Regions from separate parts of the Streptomyces sp. NPDC093097 genome, predicted to be linked through region 2. Evidence: predicted binding sites of a transcription regulator. Region 2 holds the regulator's gene; the other holds the start of a gene.

Region 1 (10,029 bases), on a different contig from region 2:
ACCAGTTCCTTGCGGTGGGTGTCCACCGCCTCCAGGTCGGCGGCCATGCGGTTGAAGGCGTCGGCCAGGTCGCCGAACTCGTCGCGGCGGCCGGCGCGCACCCGGCGGGTGTAGTCACCGTGCGCCATCGCCCGGGTGACCTCGGTCATCTCGCCGAGCGGGGCGGTCAGGCCGGTCGCCACGAACTGGGTGATCAGCAGCGAGGCGATGATCGAGAAGATCGTGATCACCCGGAGCTCGGTCGCCGAGTGCATCGCCACGAACACCAGGAGCGTGGTGATGATCACCGAGACGATCACCAGGGCGCCGAGCGCCGCCTTGACCGAGCGGTACGGGTCCAGCGGCCGCAACGCCTCCCAGAACCGGTCCCACAGGTCCCGCACCCGCGCCCCCCACCGAAGCATCATGCCGGCGGGGTCTCCAGGGCGTAGCCGACGCCGTGGACGGTGCGGATGCGCTCGGCGCCGATCTTGCGGCGCAGCGCCTTGATGTGGCTGTCGACCGTCCGCGTGCCGGAGGCGTCCGCCCAGTCCCAGACCTCGGCCAGCAGCTGCTCGCGGGAGAGCACCGCGCGCGGGGTGTTCGCCAGGCAGACCAGCAGGTCGAACTCGGTGGGGGTGAGGTGCACGTCGCTGCCGCGCACCCGGACCCGGCGCTGGGCGTGGTCGATCTCCAGCTCGCCCAGCCGCAGGATGCCGCTGCGCGGGGTGTGCGCGGCCAGCGCGGCCCGCTCCACCCGGCGCAGCAGGACGTGCACCCGGGCGGCCAGCTCCCGCATGGAGAACGGCTTGGTCATGTAGTCGTCGGCGCCGACCCCGAGGCCGACCAGCATGTCGGTCTCGTCGTCCCGGGCGGTGAGCATCATCACCGGCACCGGGCGCTGCGCCTGCACCCGGCGGCACACCTCCAGGCCGTCGAAGCCCGGCAGCATCACGTCGAGGACGAGCAGGTCCGGCTGCCACGCCTCGGCGGTGTCCACCGCGGCCGGGCCGTCGGTGGCCGTCTGCACCTGGAAGCCCTCGGCGCGCAGCCGGGCCGCGATGGCGTCGACGATCGTCGGATCGTCCTCCACGACCAGCACCCGGCGCTGGGCGCCCGGCGTGGCCGCGGTGGTGCCGCCCTGGGTTGTCTGAGTCTGGTCCATCGCCCGCCCCTGCATATGCCCTGCGTGGTCGCCGTCTTACTGGGCAGCAGCGTAAGGGCATGGTGTGACCGTCGGCTACGCGCCCTACGCGGACCGGAGCGCCAGGTGCACCACGTCCGGGACTCCTCGGGCAACGGGGATCTCTTCGGTCCGTACGCCCTCGAATCCGGCGTTTTCCAGCGCCCGTTCGAACGCCGGGGACGGCTGCGCCGACCACACCGCGAGCACCCCGCCCGGGGTCAGCGCCGCGCGGCAGGCGGCCAGTCCGGCGGGGGAGTAGAGGCTGCCGTTGTCCTCGGTGACGGTCCAGTCCGGGCCGTTGTCGATGTCCAAGCACAGGGCGTCGTAGGCGAGTTGGCCGGTGCCGTGCAGGTGGGCCACCAGGTCGGTGTGCAGGATCGCGGTGCGCGGATCGGCCAGTGCTGGACCGGAGACCGCCGACAGCGGGCCGGTGCGGTGCCAGTCGATCACCGCCGCCTCCCGCTCGACCACCGCGATCCGGCCCCAGCGGGGCTCGGCGGCCGCCCGGGTCAGCGAGAAGCCCACGCCCAGACCGCCGATCAGTACCGCGGGCCCGGGGCGGTCCGGCGGCAGCGCGGCGAGCGCCGCGTCGATCAGCAGCCGCTCGGAGCGACCGTCGGAAGTGTCCATCAGGAAGCAGCCGTTGGCGATGATCTCGTAGACCGGGCCGGCCTCCCCGGGTGCCGGCACGGCGGGACCGCGCTGCCGGAGCACCACCTCTCCGTAGGGGCCCTCACGGCGGTCGAGGGTGCGTACGGCCGGCTCGGCGCCGGCGGTCGGATGCCAGGGGTGAACGGGAGCCATGCGGCCATCTTGGCCAACGCCGGGTGCGTGGGTCCACACGGCCGCGTCGCACGGCGCCGGGGCGGTCCGGTGCGACGCGGTGCGCCCCGCACGGGTTGCCGGCTGTGAGCGATTTCACGCGCACAGCTGGCTCATGGGTTGGCCGGGCACAGTGGGGCGCGGACGGTGCGGGGCGGTGGGAGGAGCGGGGATGGCGAGTGTGGTGGAGCCGGCCGGCGGGGCGCCGGGCGGCGGGGCGGAAGCGGCCGCGGGCGCGCCGGGCGGCAGGGGGTCGGCGCTGCTGCCCGGACTGCCCCGCCAGCGCGGGGCCGCGGCGGCCGGGGGCGGGCCCGCCCCGGCGGAAGCGGCCCGCCGCCCCTGGGCCGGTCTGCGCCCCTGGCGGCTGCTCCCCACCCCCGCCGGCACCCCCTTCACCTTCTGTTACGCGCTGCTGCTGGTGGCCACCTCGCTCTACGCCGAGCACGGCGACCCCCTGGTGGTCTCCACGCTGCTCCAGGGCTCCAGCACGGACGTCACCCACCTCGCGCAGGCGCCGCTGCTGGTGCTGGTCGCCAGTGCCCTGTGGATAGCCGGCGGGCCGGCCTCCGGCTACGCGGTGGCCCTGCTGTTCGTGCTGACCGCGCTGGAGCGGCGGATCGGCGGGGTGCGCGCCGCCGCGGTGTTCTTCGGCGGCCACGCGCTGGCCACCCTCGCCACCGAGATGCCGGTGGGCTTCTCGGTCGCCGCCGGGTCGCTGCCGGACAGCTCGCTGCACCGCCTCGACTACGGGATCAGCTTCGGCGTGATGACCTGCGCCGGGGCGCTCGCCGGACTGCTGCCCGCCGGGGGGCGCTGGCTCCTGCTGGCCGGGGCCGGCTACCAGGCGGCCTCCGGCATGCTCGCCTATCTGGACCCGCTGACCGACTGGGGCCATCTGCTCTCGCTGGCGCTGGGCGTGGCCGCCTGGCCGCTGCTGCGGCGGTGGCGGGCGCAGCGCACCGGGCCCGCCCCGCTGCTGGGGGACCTGGGCCACCCGGCGCTGCGGACGTCCTGACGCCGGCCGGGCCGATCGCCCGGCCGGGCCCGTTCGCCCCCCCGCTCGTCCCCCGCCCCGTTCGTCCGCCCGGCCCGGCCCGGCCGTCCGCCCGTCACCCGTCCCGGAGAATGGGGCCCTTCGCGGGCGCCGCAACGGAGGGCGACCGCCGGCCGCAGGAGCAGAGAAGAACCGTGTCGCACGAGCGCCGCCGCCCCGCCCCCGACCGCCCGTCCGCCCCGCCGCAGGTCCCGGACGCCGCCCGGCTCCCGCTGCTCTCCGACTGCGGCGACTGCTTCGGACTGTGCTGTGTGGCGCTGCCGTTCGCGCGGTCGGCGGACTTCGCCCTCGACAAGGAGGCCGGCCGGCCCTGCCCCAACCTGGCGGCCGACTTCCGCTGCGGCGTCCACCGCGACCTGCGGCAGCGCGGCTTCGCCGGCTGCACCGTCTTCGAGTGCTTCGGGGCCGGCCAGAAGGTCTCCCAGGTCACCTTCGCGGGGACGGACTGGCGGGCCGCGCCGGAGACCGCCCGGCCGATGTTCGACGCGTTCGCCGTGATGCGGCAGCTGCACGAGCTGCTCTGGTACCTGACGGAGGCGGTGGCGCGGCCGGAGGCCCGCCCGGTGCGCGCCGAGCTGCGGGCCGCCCTGGAGGAGACGGAGCAACTGACCCTGGGGAGCGCCGAGGAGCTGGCCGCGCTGGACGTGGCCGCCCACCGCGGCGCGGTCAACGTCCTGCTGCTGCGGGTCGGCGAGCTGGTCCGGGCGAAGGTCCCGGGCCGCACGAAGGAGCGGCGGGGCGCGGACCTGATGGGCGCGCGGCTCAAGGGCGCGGACCTCAGGGGCGCCAACCTCCGCGGCGCGTACCTCATCGCCGCCGACCTCCGGGGTGCGGATCTGCGGTCCGCGGACATGATCGGCGCCGACCTCCGGGACGCCGATCTGCGCGGCGCCGACCTGACCGACGGCCTCTTCGTCACCCAGGCCCAGGTGAACGCCGCCCGGGGTGACGCGGCCACCCGGCTGCCGCGGGGGCTGCGCCGCCCCGCCCACTGGTAGGCCCGTCGCGGCGGGCCCTCCACCGGGGCGGGCCCTCCACCGGGGCGGGCCCTCCACCGGGGCGGGCCCTCCACCGGGGCGGGCCCTCCACCGGGGCGGGCCCTCCACCGGGGCGGGCCCCACGCCCCACGCCCCGTGCCCCGTACCCGAGTTGTCCGCCCCTGATCGCTCACAGCGAACACCCGACGGGGAACAACCGCCGGCCCCTCGGCATTGAGTGGATGAAGCTCAACTTGCTTGCCGAAGGGGAGATCATGACTGCTGAGCCGGAGTCCACCTCGCTCACCCTGCCCGTGCTGCCCCTGGACGACGAGGTCGTCCTGCCCGGCATGGTGGTGCCCCTGGACCTGTCCGACGCCGAGGTGCGGGCGGCGGTGGAGGCCGCCCAGGCCGCCGCCCCGTCGGGCGCCAAGCCCAGGGTGCTGCTGGTGCCCCGGATCGACGGGGCGTATGCGGCGATCGGCACGCTCGGGCGGATCGAGCAGGTCGGCCGGCTGTCCGACGGCGACCCCGGGGCCCTGATCCGGGGCCTGGGGCGGGTGCGGATCGGCTCCGGCACCACCGGCCCGGGCGCCGCGCTCTGGGTGGAGGGCACGGCCGTCGAGGAGACGGTCCCCGAGCCCCTCCCGGGATCCCTCACCGAACTGGTCAAGGAATACAAGGCGTTGGCCACCAGCTGGCTGCGCAAGCGCGGTGCCTGGCAGGTCGTGGACCGGGTCACCGGCATCGACGACGTCCCCACGCTCGCCGACAACGCCGGCTATCTGCCCTTCCTGACGGCCGAGCAGAAGCTCCAGCTGCTCCAGACCACCGACCCGGTCGCCCGCCTGAAGTACGCCATCGAGGTCCTGCGCTCCCACCTGGCCGAGCAGGACGTCGCCGAGTCCATCGCCAAGGACGTCCAGGAGGGGGTCGACAAGCAGCAGCGGGAGTTCCTGCTGCGGCGCCAACTGGAGGCGGTCCGCAAGGAACTGGCCCAGCTGGGCGGGGCCCCGGACGACGAGGGCGACGACTACCGCGCCCGGGTCGAGGCCGCCGACCTGCCCGAGGAGGTCCGCAGGGCCGCCCTCAAGGAGGTCGACAAGCTGGAGCGGGCCGGCGACCAGAACCCCGAGGGCGGCTGGATCAGGACGTGGCTGGACACCGTCCTGGAACTGCCGTGGCACGAGCGGACCGAGGACGCCTACGACATCGCCGGCGCCCGGGCCGTGCTGGACGCCGACCACGCCGGCCTGGAGGACGTCAAGGAGCGGATCACCGAGTACCTCGCCGTGCGCAAGCGCCGCGCCGAGCGCGGGCTTGGCCTCGTCGGCGGGGGCGGGCGGCGGGCGGGCGGTGCCGTGCTGGCGCTCGTCGGGCCGCCCGGCGTCGGCAAGACCTCCCTCGGCGAGTCCGTGGCGCGCGCCATGGGGCGGAAGTTCGTCCGGGTCGCCCTCGGGGGCGTCCGCGACGAGGCGGAGATCCGCGGCCACCGGCGCACCTACGTCGGCGCGCTCCCCGGCCGGATCGTGCGCGCCGTCAAGGAGGCCGGCTCGATGAACCCGGTCGTCCTCCTCGACGAGATCGACAAGGTGGGCTCGGACTTCCGGGGCGACCCGGCCGCCGCCCTCCTGGAGGTCCTGGACCCGGCGCAGAACCACACCTTCCGGGACCACTACCTGGAGGTCGAACTCGACCTGTCCGACGTGGTGTTCCTGGCCACCGCCAACGTCCTGGAGGCGATCCCGGAGCCGCTGCTGGACCGGATGGAGCTGGTCCGGCTCGACGGCTACACCGAGGACGAGAAGGTCGTCATCGCCCGCGACCACCTGGTGCCGCGCCAGCTGGAGCGGGCCGGCCTCACCCCCGGCGAGGTGGCCTTCGAGGACGCCGCGCTGCGCCGGCTCGCCGGCGAGTACACCCGTGAGGCGGGCGTGCGGAATCTGGAGCGGGCCCTGGCCCGGCTGCTGCGCAAGGTCGCCGCCCAGCACGAACTGGGCGAGCGGGAGCTGCCGTTCACCATCGGGGCGGACCAGCTGCGCCCGCTGCTCGGGCGCCCGCACCACACCCCGGAGGCGGCGCAGGGACCGGCCGAGCGGCGGACCGCGGTGCCCGGCGTGGTCACCGGACTCGCGGTCACCGGCACCGGGGGCGATGTGCTCTACGTGGAGGCGTCGCTGGCCGACCCCGAGACCGGCGCCTCCGGCCTGACGCTCACCGGCCAACTGGGCGACGTGATGAAGGAGTCGGCGCACATCGCGCTCTCCTTCCTGCGCTCGCACGGCGCCGAACTGGAGCTCCCGGTGGCCGACTTGAAGGAGCGCGGCGTCCATCTGCACGTCCCGGCCGGCGCCGTCCCCAAGGACGGGCCCAGCGCGGGCATCACCATGACCACCGCGCTGGCCTCGCTGCTCTCGGGCCGCCGGGTCCGCCCGGACGTCGCGATGACCGGAGAGGTCTCGCTGACCGGGCGGGTGCTGCCGATCGGCGGCGTCAAGCAGAAGCTGCTGGCGGCGCACCGGGCCGGCCTCACCACCGTGATCATCCCCAAGCGCAACGAACCCGATCTGGACGACGTCCCGGCCGAGGTCCTCGCGGCGCTGGAGGTGCACCCGGTCGCGGACGTCCGGCAGGTGCTGGAACTGGCCCTGACGCCGGCCGGGAACGGGGAGCGGCCCGGGCTCCCGGTCGCGGCGTAGGAGGGCCGGGCGGAGGCCGGCCCGCCCCTGCGGGGGACGGGCCGGCCCGCGTGCGCGATCAGCCGTTGGCCAGCGCCTGGAGGCGGTCGTACGCCCCGTTGAAGCTGTCCCGGTCGCCGACCGTCGGACCGGTCGAGGTGTACTGCCAGATGGTGTGGAAGCCCCAGCCGGCCGGGAGTTCGCCGACCGAGGAGCCGTAGCGCGGGACCCACAGCGGGTTGGTGGCCCCGAAGGCCGCGGAGTTGCCCGTGCACTGCTTCCACCAGCTGGTGGAGGTGTAGATCACCGCGTCCCGGCCGGTGCGCGCCTTGTAGGTGGCGAACCAGTCCTTCATCCAGTTCACCAGGCCGGTCGCCGTCATCCCGTAGCAGGTGTCGCCGTAGGGGTTGTACTCCATGTCCAGCGCGCCGGGCAGCGTCTTGCCGTCCTTGGACCAGCCGCCGCCGTGGGCGACGAAGTAGTTGGCCTGGGCGGCGCCGCTGGAGGTGTCCGGGGTGGCGAAGTGGTAGGCGCCGCGGATCATGCCGGTGTCGTAGGAGCCGTTGTACTGCTGCGCGAAGTACGGGTTCGTGTAACTGGTGGACTCGGTGGCCTTGACGTAGGCGAACTTCACGCCGCCGCTCCACAGGCCGGACCAGTTCACGTTGCCCTGGTGGCCGCTGACGTCGACGCCCTCGACGGTCGCGGCCAGCGAGGGCGTCGGCAGGACGCCGCCGCCACCGCCCTCGTGCCGGGCGATCTGGGAGCCCGCCCAGTCCTGTTCGGGGTGGCGGGGCTCGGGTGCGTGCCCGGCGGCCGCGGCACCGGCGGTACCGGGCAGGCCGACGAGGAGGGAGACGGTCGCGAGGAGGATCCCGGCCACGGTCGTGCGGGTGCGCACGGAACGGTGGGGGGAGCCGGATCTGAGCACGGGCATTGCGTGCCTCCGTAGATCTCGGTGGATCTCGGTGAATTGACCTTGAGGGGGGAAAGCCGGCGCCACGTTTGGTGTGGCCATGCCAGGAATGACGATACGCGCGTAGACCCCCGTGATAAAAGGGGGCCGCCGGCTGCCGTTGGTCTAATCCTGCGAAATACTGTCCCAACTGCGGCTCCGCTCGGCCGGGAAGAAAAGTTTTCAGGCGGCGGGCACGCGGTGCGGAGTACAACGGGGGGAATTGCTGGACAAGCGGGACAACGCGGGAAAGGGCGCTGACGTGCACGACACCGGAACCGGCGGGACCACGGCGGACGGCGAGCCGATGGGAGTGGACCCCGCATTCCTGTCACTGGAACGGGAATTGGCGGTATTCCTGCGCCGGGCCCGCGCCTCCTCCGGCGAACTCTCCCGCGAGGTCCACCCCGACCTCGAACCGGCCGCCTACGGCCTGTTGATGCGCCTGGCCGACGCCGGCGCCCAGCGCGCCACCGACCTCGCGGCCTTCTTCGGCGTCGGCAAGGCGACCATAAGCCGTCAACTGCACGCCCTGGAGCAGCTCGGACTGGTCGCCCGCGCGCCCGACCCGGCCGACGGCCGCGCCGTCCTGGTGCGGATCACCGGCGAGGGCCAGGACCGCTTCAACCACGTCCGCACCGCCCGGCGCGCCCGTTACGCCCGCAACCTCGCCTCCTGGGACCGCACCGAAGTGGCCGAACTCGCCCGCCTGCTGAACCGGCTGAACGCGGAACAGGAGGGCGAGGAGGGATAGCGGCACGCACCGCAAGGGCCGAACGGCCCTTGTGGCGGGGCCAGTCGTCGCCTCACAGTGTCGCGTGCACCACCGCCGCGTCGTCCCGGGCCTTCCCCCGCGGGTGCGCGGTGCCCTCCGGGTCCGCCGCCTCCAGGGCCCGGACCCGGTCGATCAGCGCCTGCGGCCCGGACGCGGCGACCAGCGTCGCGCACGCGCCCCAGGAGCCGGCGCGGAAGACCTCCACCCAGCGGCCGGCGCCGTCGCTCAGCGCCGTCAGCGAACGGACCTCGGCGCGCGGGGTGGTGCCGGTGACCGCACGGGCGGCCACCGACGGATCGGCGGCGGCGGTGAAGAAGCCGCCCTCGGCGTTCCGCAGCGCCTCCACCGCGCGCACGTACTCCCGGGCCGCGGCGGCGCGTTCGGCACTGCCGCGGGGCAGCGCCCGGACCGCGGCGCGCTGCGCGCGGACCGCCGGCGGGAGGTCGTCGAGCCGGGTGTCCCGTACGGGATGCACCGAGCCGTCCGTCTTCTCCAGGAGCAGGACGGAATCCGACAGCACCAGGTGTTCCACGGCCGTTGCGGACCAGCGCGCGGCGACCACCGTCGCCTGCGGCGTACGGGGGTGAGAAAGGTCACAGGTGCCGCGGTGGGTGTCGGCCGTTTTGGCGACGGCCGCGGCGAGCGTCTCAGTCAGCGTCATGTCGCGGTGTGAAACCGACAGTTCGAGCATTGCGCCCCCGAGCCGCGCGGTGAACCACGGCACGGAATGGACACAGCCGCAGTCCCCCTCCGCAGGGGTCACCCCGTCCAGGAGCACCAGGGCCCCGCCTTCCCCGGACGCCGGCAGGGCGACCGATGCGTAGTCCTCATTGGGGCGTTGGGGATCGCCCGGCTCCGTGGCGAGTGCGATGTGCATAACGGAAAGTCTGCCGCAGGTGGCCGAAACGGAACGGTCGGCGGACGTCGCGGCGGGGGAGCGGAGGAAGATGTTCCGCTAGGTCGTCCGGGGCTCCCGGGCGGGCTGCGGGCGGGCATCCTTCCAGGAGCGGCACGCATCTCCAAACCCGTCCCGCGGTTCGCCCGGGTGCGGCCGAAACCGATGCCGCGCGGAAGTTGATGGTCAAACTCCGATTGCTGTTCACTCGTTCAGGTGGCCGGACATGTGTTGCCGAGCCACTGCGCGGCGCCGGTGGAATGGTCGTTTCCCGGATCAACCGGGGTGGTCAGGACGTTCGTCGCGACGCGCAGAGCCGGGCTGTTCCCCTTCGCGGAATTGTGCGCTGCCGCGGTCTTCGCGCAGATCCGCCCCGCGAGCGGTGAGCGAGCCGGGTCCGCGACGCCAACACGGCGTGGGCAGGCGAGACAGGAATGCGAGCAGCGGTGCGGAAGAAGCGGCTTCGGGGCGGCGCAGGGAAGCCGGGGTCACCGGCCGGATCGGTCTCGGTACCGGGACCGGGCGCGAGACCGGGCGCGGCAGACGACGGTGCGGACGGCTCGGGACGACGTCCCGCGCGGGTCCGCAACCGGCTCATGGGAGCCGTGGCCGTGGTCGCCGTCGCCGTCCTGGGGGCCGGCGCCCCCGCCCTGGTGACGGCCAGCGACAACGCCGGCGGCAGTCAGAAACTCGTCGATCTCGCCGGGC
Region 2 (10,029 bases):
TCAAGGGCGAGGACACGGCCGAGATCAAGACCGCGTCGGAGAAGGTCGCGGCCGTCTCCCAGAAGCTCGGCCAGGCCATGTACGCCGACGCCCAGGCCGCCCAGGGTGCGGCCGGCGGCGAGGGCGCCCAGGCCGGCGGCCAGAAGGCCAAGGCCGAGGACGACGTCGTGGACGCCGAGATCGTCGACGACGAGAAGCCCAAGAAGGACGGTGCGGCGTGACGGAGGAGACCCCGGGCTTCGAGGAGAAGCCCGACGTCCCTTCCGACGCCGCTCCCGAAGACGCGGCGAAGGCCGAGTCCGCCGACAAGGCGGGCTCGGCCCCGGCCGGGGACGTCCAGGACGTTGCGCTCCAGGCCCAGTTGGACCAGGTGCGCACCGCACTCAACGAGCGCACCGGTGACCTCCAGCGCCTCCAGGCGGAGTACCAGAACTACCGCCGCCGGGTGGAGCGGGACCGTGTGACGGTCAAGGAGATCGCGGCCGCCAACCTGCTCTCCGAGCTCCTTCCGGTGCTCGACGACGTCGGGCGGGCCCGGGATCACGGCGAACTGGTCGGCGGCTTCAAGTCGGTGGCCGAGTCGCTGGAGACCGTGGTGGCCAAGCTCGGCCTCCAGCAGTTCGGCAAGGAGGGCGAGCCCTTCGACCCGACGATCCACGAAGCGCTGATGCACTCCTATGCGCCCGACGTCACGGAGACGACGTGCGTCGCCGTCCTGCAGCCCGGGTATCGCATCGGTGAGCGCACGATCCGCCCCGCGCGGGTCGCGGTCGCCGAGCCGCAGCCGGGCGCGCAGAACGCCAAGTCCTCCTCGGAGGAGGAGGCCAAGGGCGCCAAGGGCGGTAAGGGAGCCAAGGGTGCCGAGGCTGCGGACGAGGAGAGCGGTGGCCCGGACGAGGGCTGACGTAGGGGCCGACGAGAGAGCCGCCCGGAAGGAGGGACGTCGAGGATGAGCACCAAGGACTTCGTCGAGAAGGACTTCTACAAGGTCCTCGGCGTCCCCAAGGACGCCACCGAGGCGGAGATCAAGAAGGCGTACCGCAAGCTCGCCCGCGAGTACCACCCGGACGCCAACAAGGGCGACGCCAAGGCCGAGGAGCGCTTCAAGGAGATCTCCGAGGCCAACGACGTGCTCGGCGACGCCAAGCGCCGCAAGGAGTACGACGACGCCCGGGCGCTGTTCGGCAACGGAGGTTTCCGCCCCGGCCCCGGCGGGGGCGGAAACTTCAACTTCGACCTCGGCGACCTCTTCGGGGGCGCCGGGGGCGGGGCCGGCGGTTCCGGTGGTTTCGGCGGCGGGATCGGGGACGTCTTCGGCGGTCTGTTCAACCGCGGTGGCGCCACCACCCGCACCCAGCCGCGCCGCGGCCAGGACGTCGAGTCCGAGGTGACGCTCAGCTTCACCGAGGCGGTCGACGGGGCCACGGTCCCGCTGCGGATGTCCAGCCAGGCGCCCTGCAAGGCGTGTTCGGGCACCGGCGACAAGAACGGCACCCCGCGGGTCTGTCCGACCTGCGTCGGTACCGGCCAGGTCAGCCGGGGCGCGGGCGGCGGCTTCTCGCTCACCGACCCGTGCGCCGACTGCAAGGGCCGCGGCCTGATCGCGCAGGACGCCTGCGAGGTCTGCAAGGGCAGCGGCCGGGCGTCCAGCTCCCGCACGATGCAGGTCCGCATCCCCGCGGGCGTCTCGGACGGGCAGCGCATCCGGCTGCGCGGCAAGGGCGCACCGGGCGAGCACGGCGGCCCGGCCGGCGACCTCTACGTGGTCGTCCATGTGGATGCCCACCCGGTCTTCGGCCGCAAGGGCGACAACCTCACCGTCACGGTGCCGGTCACCTTCCCGGAGGCCGCGCTCGGCGGCGAGGTCAAGGTGCCGACGCTGGGCGGCCCGCCGGTCACGCTCAAGCTGCCGGCCGGCACGCCCAACGGACGCACCATGCGGGCCCGCGGCAAGGGCGCGGCCCGTAAGGACGGCACCCGCGGTGACCTGCTGGTCACCATAGAGGTGGTCGTTCCCAAGGACCTCGGCGACCGGGCCAGGGAAGCGCTGGAGTCCTATCGCGAGGCGACCGCGGGCCCCGACCCGCGGGCGGAGCTGTTCCAGGCCGCGAAGGGAGCATGAGATGGACAGCCGGGGCGGGCAGCGTCGTAACCCGTATGAACTGACCGAAGAGTCGCCGGTGTACGTCATCTCCGTCGCGGCCCAGCTCTCCGGCCTGCACCCGCAGACCCTGCGGCAGTACGACCGCCTGGGCCTGGTCTCGCCCGACCGCACGGCCGGGCGGGGCCGCCGGTATTCCGCCCGCGACATCGAACTGCTGCGTACGGTCCAGCAGTTGTCGCAGGAGGAGGGCATCAACCTCGCCGGCATCAAGCGCATCATCGAGCTGGAGAACCAGGTCGCGGCCCTCCAGCAGCGGGTCGCCGAGCTCCAGGGCGCCCTGGAGGGCGCGGCCAGCACGATGCGGCAGCGGGAGGCGGCGGTGCACGCCTCCTACCGCCGCGATCTGGTGCCGTATCAGGACGTGCAGCAGACCAGCGCGCTGGTGGTCTGGCGGCCCAAGCGGTCGTCGGAGTGACGCCGTAGCCGACGCGACGAAGGGCCGGGGTGGCCACACCACCCCGGCCCTTCGTGCGTCCTGGCGCCGGGCTTCCCCGCGCCACCGTCCGCGATCAGCGGCCGTCGTAGCCCGCGGTGGGCATCGACAGCCGCCGGTGCACCTGCGACTTCATCGCCAGGGTGTAGACCGGCTCGTCCAGGTCGGTGGTCTCCAGCCGGATGCCGGCGGCCGCGCACCGCTCGGTGAACTCCTCGGCGCCGTCGATGGCGTTCTCCAGCGTCCGGCGGTTGGGCGCGACGAACACGTCGACCAGACCCGCCTCGACGTCGTGCCACAGCGCGCTGTGGTCGGCGCGCAGCTGGTGCAGGCTGAGCTGGCAGGTCAGGCGGTAGTCACGGGCCGCCGCCCACTGCTTGCACATGGCGTGCTGGCTGCGGTCGTCGACCAGGAACGGATCCTCGTCCAGCTCGGACAGCGGCATCAGGCAGGCGATCGCCGTCACTCGGACCGAGTTCATCGTGCCCTCCGGGGCGTGGCGACTGTGGGGGCGACGATACCCCCGCGAAGGGCCCGGGGTGGAGGGGCGGCGCCGGGTGGCGAGGCATATCCGCAGGCGTGGCAGATCTTCCAGCCGTCCTGATTCACGGCCAACTGGCCGCCGCAGCGGGGGCGGTTCTCGGCGCGCGGCCGGAGCCGGGCTGTCCGTTTCCCGTGCGACCGGCGCGGAACGGTCGTCGTGGTGTGCGATGCCGACGCCATGCGGCCTCCAGCTGCCGTCGCCGTGTCCGGGTCGGTTCCGTTTGCCGCTCGCGGATGCACGGAGGTGTTCGTTCCTGCCGTTCCTAGGTACCAGGTGGGTGCCCGTCGGCGGAGCGGGAGAGTCCCGTTTCGGCCAGGTCCGGACCTGCCGGCCGGGGCGGGGTGCCCGGTGCCCGTCCCGGCCATCGACGCGCACGCGGATACGGCCGATACGAAGTCGTCGTGCGCGGGCGCGCGGGCGCGCGGGATGGCGGAGGCGTGGGGTGGCGCGGGCGCCTTGCGGGCCGGGCGCTCAGGCCCGCCCGAGGGCCTTGGTCACCGCGATCTCGATCATCACGCGGTCGGGGTTGGGCTGCGGGGTGCGGCCGTACCGCTCGGCGTACCGGCGCACGGCGTCGGCGACCGTCTCCGCGTCGGTCCGCACCCGCGCGACGCCCTCCAGGGTCGCCCAGCGGCCGCGGTCCACCTGGCACACCGCCACCCGCGCCCCGTCGGCGCCGGCGGCGAGGATGTTCTTGACCTTGGTGCTGTCCTTGCGGGTGATGACCCGCGCGATCCGCTGCCTGGCGTCGAAGGTGACGCCCACCGGGACGACGTGCGGGGTGCCGTCCGCCCGCGGGGTCGTGAGGGTCGACATCAGGTACTCGTCCCAGAAGGCGAGGTACTCGGGGGACAGTGCGCGCAGGTCGTGGGCCATGGGCGCCAGGGTAGTTGGGGGCCGGCGAGCGGCCCCGGCCGGTCACACGAAGTCGGCCGTCTCCAGGTCGAAGGAGAAGGGGGCGGGGAGGCGAAGGCGGTCACCGAAGAGGGCGGTGTGAATGGTGAGGTAGTCGTCGCCCTTCGGTTCGCTGAAGAGCGTGACCGCGGACTTGCCGCGGTCGACGAGGAGATAAAGCGGGATGGCTGCGCGGGCGTAGGCGTGGCGCTTGGCGACGCGGTCGTTGCGGGGCTTGCTCGACGTCACCTCGACGACCATGGCGACGCCGTCACTGGGCATCCACGGCTCCGCACCCCGGAAGAGGCGCAGCTCGCGTGGGGCGAACGTGGCGTCGGGGATCGTGTGGTCGGCAGGTTGGTCGCCTGCGCCGGGAAGGACGAGTCCCTTGTAGCCCGAGACCTGCATGCGGATCGCGGACTCATACAGCACCTGCTCGATGATGAGGCCCAGGTAGTCCTCGTGATCGCCGTCCGTCGGCGGTGTCACAACAATCTCCCCCTCGATGAGCTCGGCCCTGAAGCCGGTCGGAGTGTCCAGGGCTAGAAAGCCCTCGAGGAGGGAGTCGTCCTGCGTGGGCAAAGGCTCGTGTGCCATAGCCGTCATGCTGCACCTCCTTGTGGTCGAAGGCCAGTGTCACGGGCCGTGGCCGGCGGAAGAGGCCGATCGTCGGATCTTCACCCGCAAGCGTGAGCGAGTGCCTTGAGTGGAGTAGACTCAACTTATCGCACGTTAATCAAGGCAGGATTGGATAAGGAGAGCGCGCCGAGCGCCGGACGCACGAGGAGGACCAGGCAGACGTGGACGCCGAGCTGACCAACAAGAGCCGGGAGGCGCTGAGCGCCGCCAATGAGCGGGCGGTCACCGCCGGGCACGCGGACATGACGTCCGCGCACCTCCTGCTCGCACTGCTCGCCGGGCAGGACAACGAGAACATCATGGATCTGCTGGCGGCCGTCGAGGCGGACGCCGCCCAGCTGCGATCCGGTGCCGAGCGGCTGCTCGCCGGGCTGCCCAGCATCCAGGGCTCGACCGTGGCCCCGCCGCAGCCGGACCGCGAGCTGCTCGCCGTCATCGCGGACGCCGCCCAGCGCGCCAAGGACCTGGGCGACGCCTACATCTCCACCGAGCACCTGCTCATCGGCACCGCCGCCAAGGGCGGCCGCACCGGTGAGCTGCTGGAGGCGCAGGGCGCCACCGCCAAGAAGCTGCTCGCCGCCTTCGAGGCCGGCCGCGGCGCGCAGCGGGTGACCAACGCGGACCCGGAGGGCACGTACAAGGCGCTGGAGAAGTTCGGCACGGACTTCACCGCGGCGGCCCGGGAGGGCAAGCTCGACCCGGTCATCGGCCGGGACCAGGAGATCCGCCGGGTGGTGCAGGTGCTCTCCCGCCGGACGAAGAACAACCCGGTGCTGATCGGCGAGCCGGGCGTCGGCAAGACCGCGGTCGTCGAGGGGCTGGCCCAGCGGATCGTCAAGGGCGACGTCCCCGAGTCGCTGCGCAACAAGCGGCTGGTCGCCCTCGACCTGGGCGCGATGGTCGCGGGCGCGAAGTACCGCGGCGAGTTCGAGGAGCGGCTGAAGACCGTCCTGGCCGAGATCAAGGCCAGCGAGGGCCAGATCATCACGTTCATCGACGAGCTGCACACCGTCGTCGGCGCGGGCGCCGGCGGCGACTCGGCGATGGACGCGGGCAACATGCTCAAGCCGATGCTGGCCCGCGGTGAGCTGCGGATGGTCGGCGCGACCACGCTCGACGAGTACCGCGAGCGGATCGAGAAGGACCCGGCGCTGGAGCGGCGCTTCCAGCAGGTGCTGGTCGCCGAGCCGACCGTCGAGGACACCGTGGCGATCCTGCGCGGGCTCAAGGGGCGCTACGAGGCGCACCACAAGGTCCAGATCGCCGACTCCGCGCTGGTCGCCGCGGCCACCCTCTCCGACCGCTACATCACCTCCCGCTTCCTGCCCGACAAGGCCATCGACCTGGTCGACGAGGCGGCCTCCCGGCTCCGGATGGAGATCGACTCCTCCCCCGTCGAGATCGACGAGCTCCAGCGCTCCGTGGACCGGCTGAAGATGGAGGAGCTGGCGCTGCGCAACGAGACCGACGCCGCCTCCGTCCAGCGGCTGGAGAAGCTGCGCAAGGACCTCGCCGACAAGGAGGAGGAGCTGCGCGGTCTGACCGCCCGCTGGGAGAAGGAGAAGCAGAGCCTCAACCGCGTCGGCGAGCTCAAGGAGCGCCTCGACGACCTGCGCGGCCAGGCCGAGCGCGCCCAGCGCGACGGCGACTTCGACACCGCCTCCAAGCTGCTCTACGGCGAGATCCCCAATCTGGAGCGGGAGTTGGAGGAGGCCGCCCAGGCGGAGGCCGAGCAGGAGGCGGCCAAGGAGTCGATGGTCAAGGAGGAGGTCGGCCCGGACGACATCGCGGACGTGGTCGGCTCCTGGACGGGCATTCCGGCCGGACGCCTCCTGGAGGGCGAGACCCAGAAGCTGCTCCGCATGGAGGAGGAGCTCGGCAAGCGGCTGATCGGCCAGACCGAGGCGGTCAGCGCGGTCTCCGACGCGGTGCGCCGCACCCGCGCCGGCATCGCCGACCCGGACCGGCCCACCGGCTCGTTCCTCTTCCTCGGCCCCACCGGCGTCGGCAAGACCGAGCTGGCCAAGGCGCTGGCGGACTTCCTCTTCGACGACGAGCGGGCGATGGTCCGGATCGACATGTCGGAGTACAGCGAGAAGCACAGCGTGGCCCGGCTGGTGGGCGCGCCCCCCGGCTACGTCGGCTACGAGGAGGGCGGCCAGCTCACCGAGGCGGTCCGCCGCCGCCCGTACAGCGTCGTGCTGCTGGACGAGGTGGAGAAGGCGCACCACGAGGTCTTCGACATCCTGCTCCAGGTGCTCGACGACGGGCGCCTCACGGACGGCCAGGGCCGCACCGTCGACTTTCGCAACACCATCCTCATCCTCACCTCCAACCTCGGTTCCAACTTCCTGATGGACCCGCTGCTGAAGGAGGAGCAGAAACGGGAGAAGGTGCTGGAGACCGTCCGGTCCGCCTTCCGCCCCGAATTCCTCAACCGCCTGGACGACCTGGTCGTCTTCCACCCGCTGGGCACGGACCAGCTCCAGCGGATCGCCCGGATCCAGCTGGACCACCTCCAGCGCCGCCTGGGCGACCGCCGGCTCACCCTGGACGTCACCGACCGGGCGCTGAGCTGGCTCGCCTGGCTCGGCCAGGAGCCGGTCACGGGCGCCCCGGCCCCGGACCTCTCCTACGGCGCCCGTCCGCTGCGCCGCCTGGTCCAGACCGCCATCGGCGACCAGCTGGCGCGCGCCATCCTGGCCGGCGACGTGCTCGACGGGGACACCGTCAGGGTGGACGTCGACGGCGACGGCGAGCGACTGTCGGTCGAGGCGGTGCGCACCGCCGCCTGACCAGCCGCGCCGCCCCCATACGCGCCGGTCCGCCGCCCTGGGGTTGCCAGGACCGGGAGCGTATGGGGGAGGATGGCAAGGACCATACGAAGGGAATTCCACGGTGAGCATCGACCCGTCCTCGATTCCGAATTTCGGGGGCCAGCCCGAACCGCAGCCGTCGGGGCCTGAGGGGCCCGTCGTCCCCGACCAGGACCTGGTCAAGCAGCTCCTCGACCAGATGGAGCTGAAGTACGTCGTCGACGAGGAGGGTGACCTCGCCGCCCCGTGGGAGCAGTTCCGCACGTACTTCATGTTCCGCGGTGAGGCGGAGCAGGAGATCTTCTCGGTCCGTACGTTCTACGACCGCGTCCACGGCATCGACGAGAAGCTGAAGCTGCTGGAGGCGATCGACGACTGGAACCGTCGGACGCTCTGGCCCAAGGTGTACACCCACACCCACGACGACGGCAGCGTCCGTCTGATCGGTGAGGCATCGATGCTGGTCGGCACCGGCGTCTCGCTCGAACACTTTGTGTCGAGCACGGTCAGCTGGGTGCGTGCCTCGATCGAATTCGACAAGTGGATCGTCGAGCAGCTCGGTCTGGAGACCGAGATCGAAGGCGACTCCGACGAGAAGCCGGGCGACGACGAGGGCTGAGCACCCCCGCCCCGGCTGCCCGGGCCCCGGAACCGACCCCGTCGGCTCCGGGGCCCGCGTCGTGTTCCGGGCCCCGGTCCCCGTCCGCGCCCGGTGCCTACAGCCGCTTGAGGCGGTCCGCCGCTTCCTGGAGCACCTCGACGCTCTTGCAGAAGGCGAAGCGGACGAACGGCGCGCCCTGGTCCTGGTGGTCGTAGAAGACGGCGTTGGGGATGGCGACGACGCCGGCGCGCTCGGGGAGGGCGCGGCAGAAGGCGAAGCCGTCCACCTCGCCGAGCGGGCGGACGTCGGTGGTGATGAAGTACGTGCCGGCCGGGCGGAAGACCTGGAAGCCGGCGTCGGCCAGGCCGGTGGCGAGGAGGTCGCGCTTGGCGCGCAGGTCGGCGCGGAGCCCGGTGAAGCAGGAGTCGGGCAGGGCCAGCGCCTCGGCCACGGCGTACTGGAAGGGGCCGGCCGAGACGAAGGTGAGGAACTGCTTGGCCGAGCGGACCGCGGTGACCAGCGCGGGGGAGGCGGTGACCCAGCCGACCTTCCAGCCGGTGAAGGAGAAGGTCTTGCCGGCCGAGCCGATGGTGACGGTGCGCTCGCGCATGCCGGGGAACGAGGCGAGCGGCAGGTGCTCGCCCTCGAAGACCAGGTGCTCGTAGACCTCGTCGGTGATGACCAACAGGTCGCGCTCGACGGCGAGTTCGGCGATGGCGGTGAGCTCGTCGTGGGACAGGACGGTGCCGGTGGGGTTGTGGGGGGTGTTGAGGAGGATCAGGCGGGTGCGGTCGGTGACGGCGTCGCGGAGCTCGTCGAGGTCGAGGTGGTACCGGCCGGTCTCCGCCGAGGGGCGCAGGGTCACCGGGACGCGGTGGCCGCCGGCCATCGCGATGCAGGCGGCGTAGGAGTCGTAGTACGGCTCCAGCGCGATGACCTCGTCGCCCGGTTCGAGGAGCGCCAGGAGCGAGGCGGCGATGGCCTCGGTGGCGCCGGCGGTGACCAGGACCTCGGTGTCGGGGTCGTAGGACAGGCCGCGGTGCCCGTAGAAGCGCTGCTGGTGGGCGGCGACGGCGGTGCGCAGCTCGGGGATGCCGGGGCCCGGCGGGTACTGGTTGCCGCGGCCGTCGCGCAGGGCGCGCACCGCCGCTTCCCGGACTTCCTCCGGGCCGTCGGTGTCGGGGAAGCCCTGGCCGAGGTTGATGGAGCCGGTGCGTTGGGCGAGCGCCGACATCTCGGCGAAGATCGTGGTGCCGAAGGCGGCGAGGCGTCGGTTGAGCAGCGGTCGGTCCATGGGCGCCATCCTCCGCCGAACCTCTGGAGTTCCTCAACTGTGCTTTGCGCCGCCGGGGTCCGGGCATCAGCCCCCTGACCAAGGGGGACGACGGCCGCCCGGACCGGCGGCCGGCGGCGCGGACGGTGCCGCGGCGGCGCGGGAGCGCCGGCGGAGCGATGCCTCGCTTCGGGGGAACGGAAGGGGTGTGAGGCAGGGATGACGGGATTCGTGGTGTTCGCCGCGATCGTGGTGGTCGTGCTGGTGGTGGTGGCCCTGGCCGCGCGGGGTGGCTCCCGTAGGAAGCGCCGTGCGTCCGGCGGGTACCGGGGAGCAGGCGGCGGTGCGGCCGGTGGCGGGGGCAGTTGGTGGGTGGCCGGCGGCGACTCCGGCTCCGGTACGAGCGACGGCGGGCACCACCACACCCACCACTCCTCGTGCGGCGGGGGCGGTGGCCATCACGGCGGGCACTCCTGCGGCGGGGGTTCCTCCTGCGGCGGTGGGAGCAGCTGCGGAGGCGGGGGAGGCTGTGGCGGCGGCTCCTGAACGCGACGCCAGGGGCCGCTGAGGTACTTGCCTCGACGCCCGCACGCATGTGCCCATGGCAGCGGACGCATCCGTCCGCGGCCGTGGGCACGTCCTTTTCCCTGGCCGGTCCGGCCGCC

Evidence for each region. The regulator HspR, encoded in region 2, represses chaperone genes until heat shock. The targets are predictions, from matches to a motif close to TTGAGNNNNNNNNNCTCAA.
Region 1: lon (endopeptidase La) is a predicted target of HspR. The motif match lies at 4,253-4,271, and genes of this name have one in related genera.

The regions. Positions count from the first base shown of each region.
Region 1 is NZ_JBIVOW010000008.1:216,659-226,687, forward strand. Features, by position in the region: gene ACIQE0_RS16720 (ATP-binding protein) at 1-407, opposite strand, end outside; gene ACIQE0_RS16725 (response regulator transcription factor) at 404-1,144, opposite strand; gene ACIQE0_RS16730 (spermidine synthase) at 1,229-1,969, opposite strand; gene ACIQE0_RS16735 (rhomboid-like protein) at 2,160-3,002, shown strand; gene ACIQE0_RS16740 (pentapeptide repeat-containing protein) at 3,176-4,039, shown strand; gene lon (endopeptidase La) at 4,294-6,717, shown strand; gene ACIQE0_RS16750 (lysozyme) at 6,776-7,633, opposite strand; gene ACIQE0_RS16755 (MarR family winged helix-turn-helix transcriptional regulator) at 7,914-8,405, shown strand; gene ACIQE0_RS16760 (hypothetical protein) at 8,458-9,303, opposite strand; gene ACIQE0_RS16765 (nitrate- and nitrite sensing domain-containing protein) at 9,918-10,029, shown strand, end outside.
Region 2 is NZ_JBIVOW010000026.1:98,457-108,485, forward strand. Features, by position in the region: gene dnaK (molecular chaperone DnaK) at 1-221, shown strand, start outside; gene grpE (nucleotide exchange factor GrpE) at 218-904, shown strand; gene dnaJ (molecular chaperone DnaJ) at 950-2,122, shown strand; gene ACIQE0_RS33260 (heat shock protein transcriptional repressor HspR) at 2,124-2,579, shown strand; gene ACIQE0_RS33265 (hypothetical protein) at 2,674-3,078, opposite strand; gene ACIQE0_RS33270 (pyridoxamine 5'-phosphate oxidase family protein) at 3,613-4,017, opposite strand; gene ACIQE0_RS33275 (Uma2 family endonuclease) at 4,060-4,641, opposite strand; gene clpB (ATP-dependent chaperone ClpB) at 4,836-7,469, shown strand; gene ACIQE0_RS33285 (YbjN domain-containing protein) at 7,573-8,109, shown strand; gene ACIQE0_RS33290 (pyridoxal phosphate-dependent aminotransferase) at 8,207-9,385, opposite strand.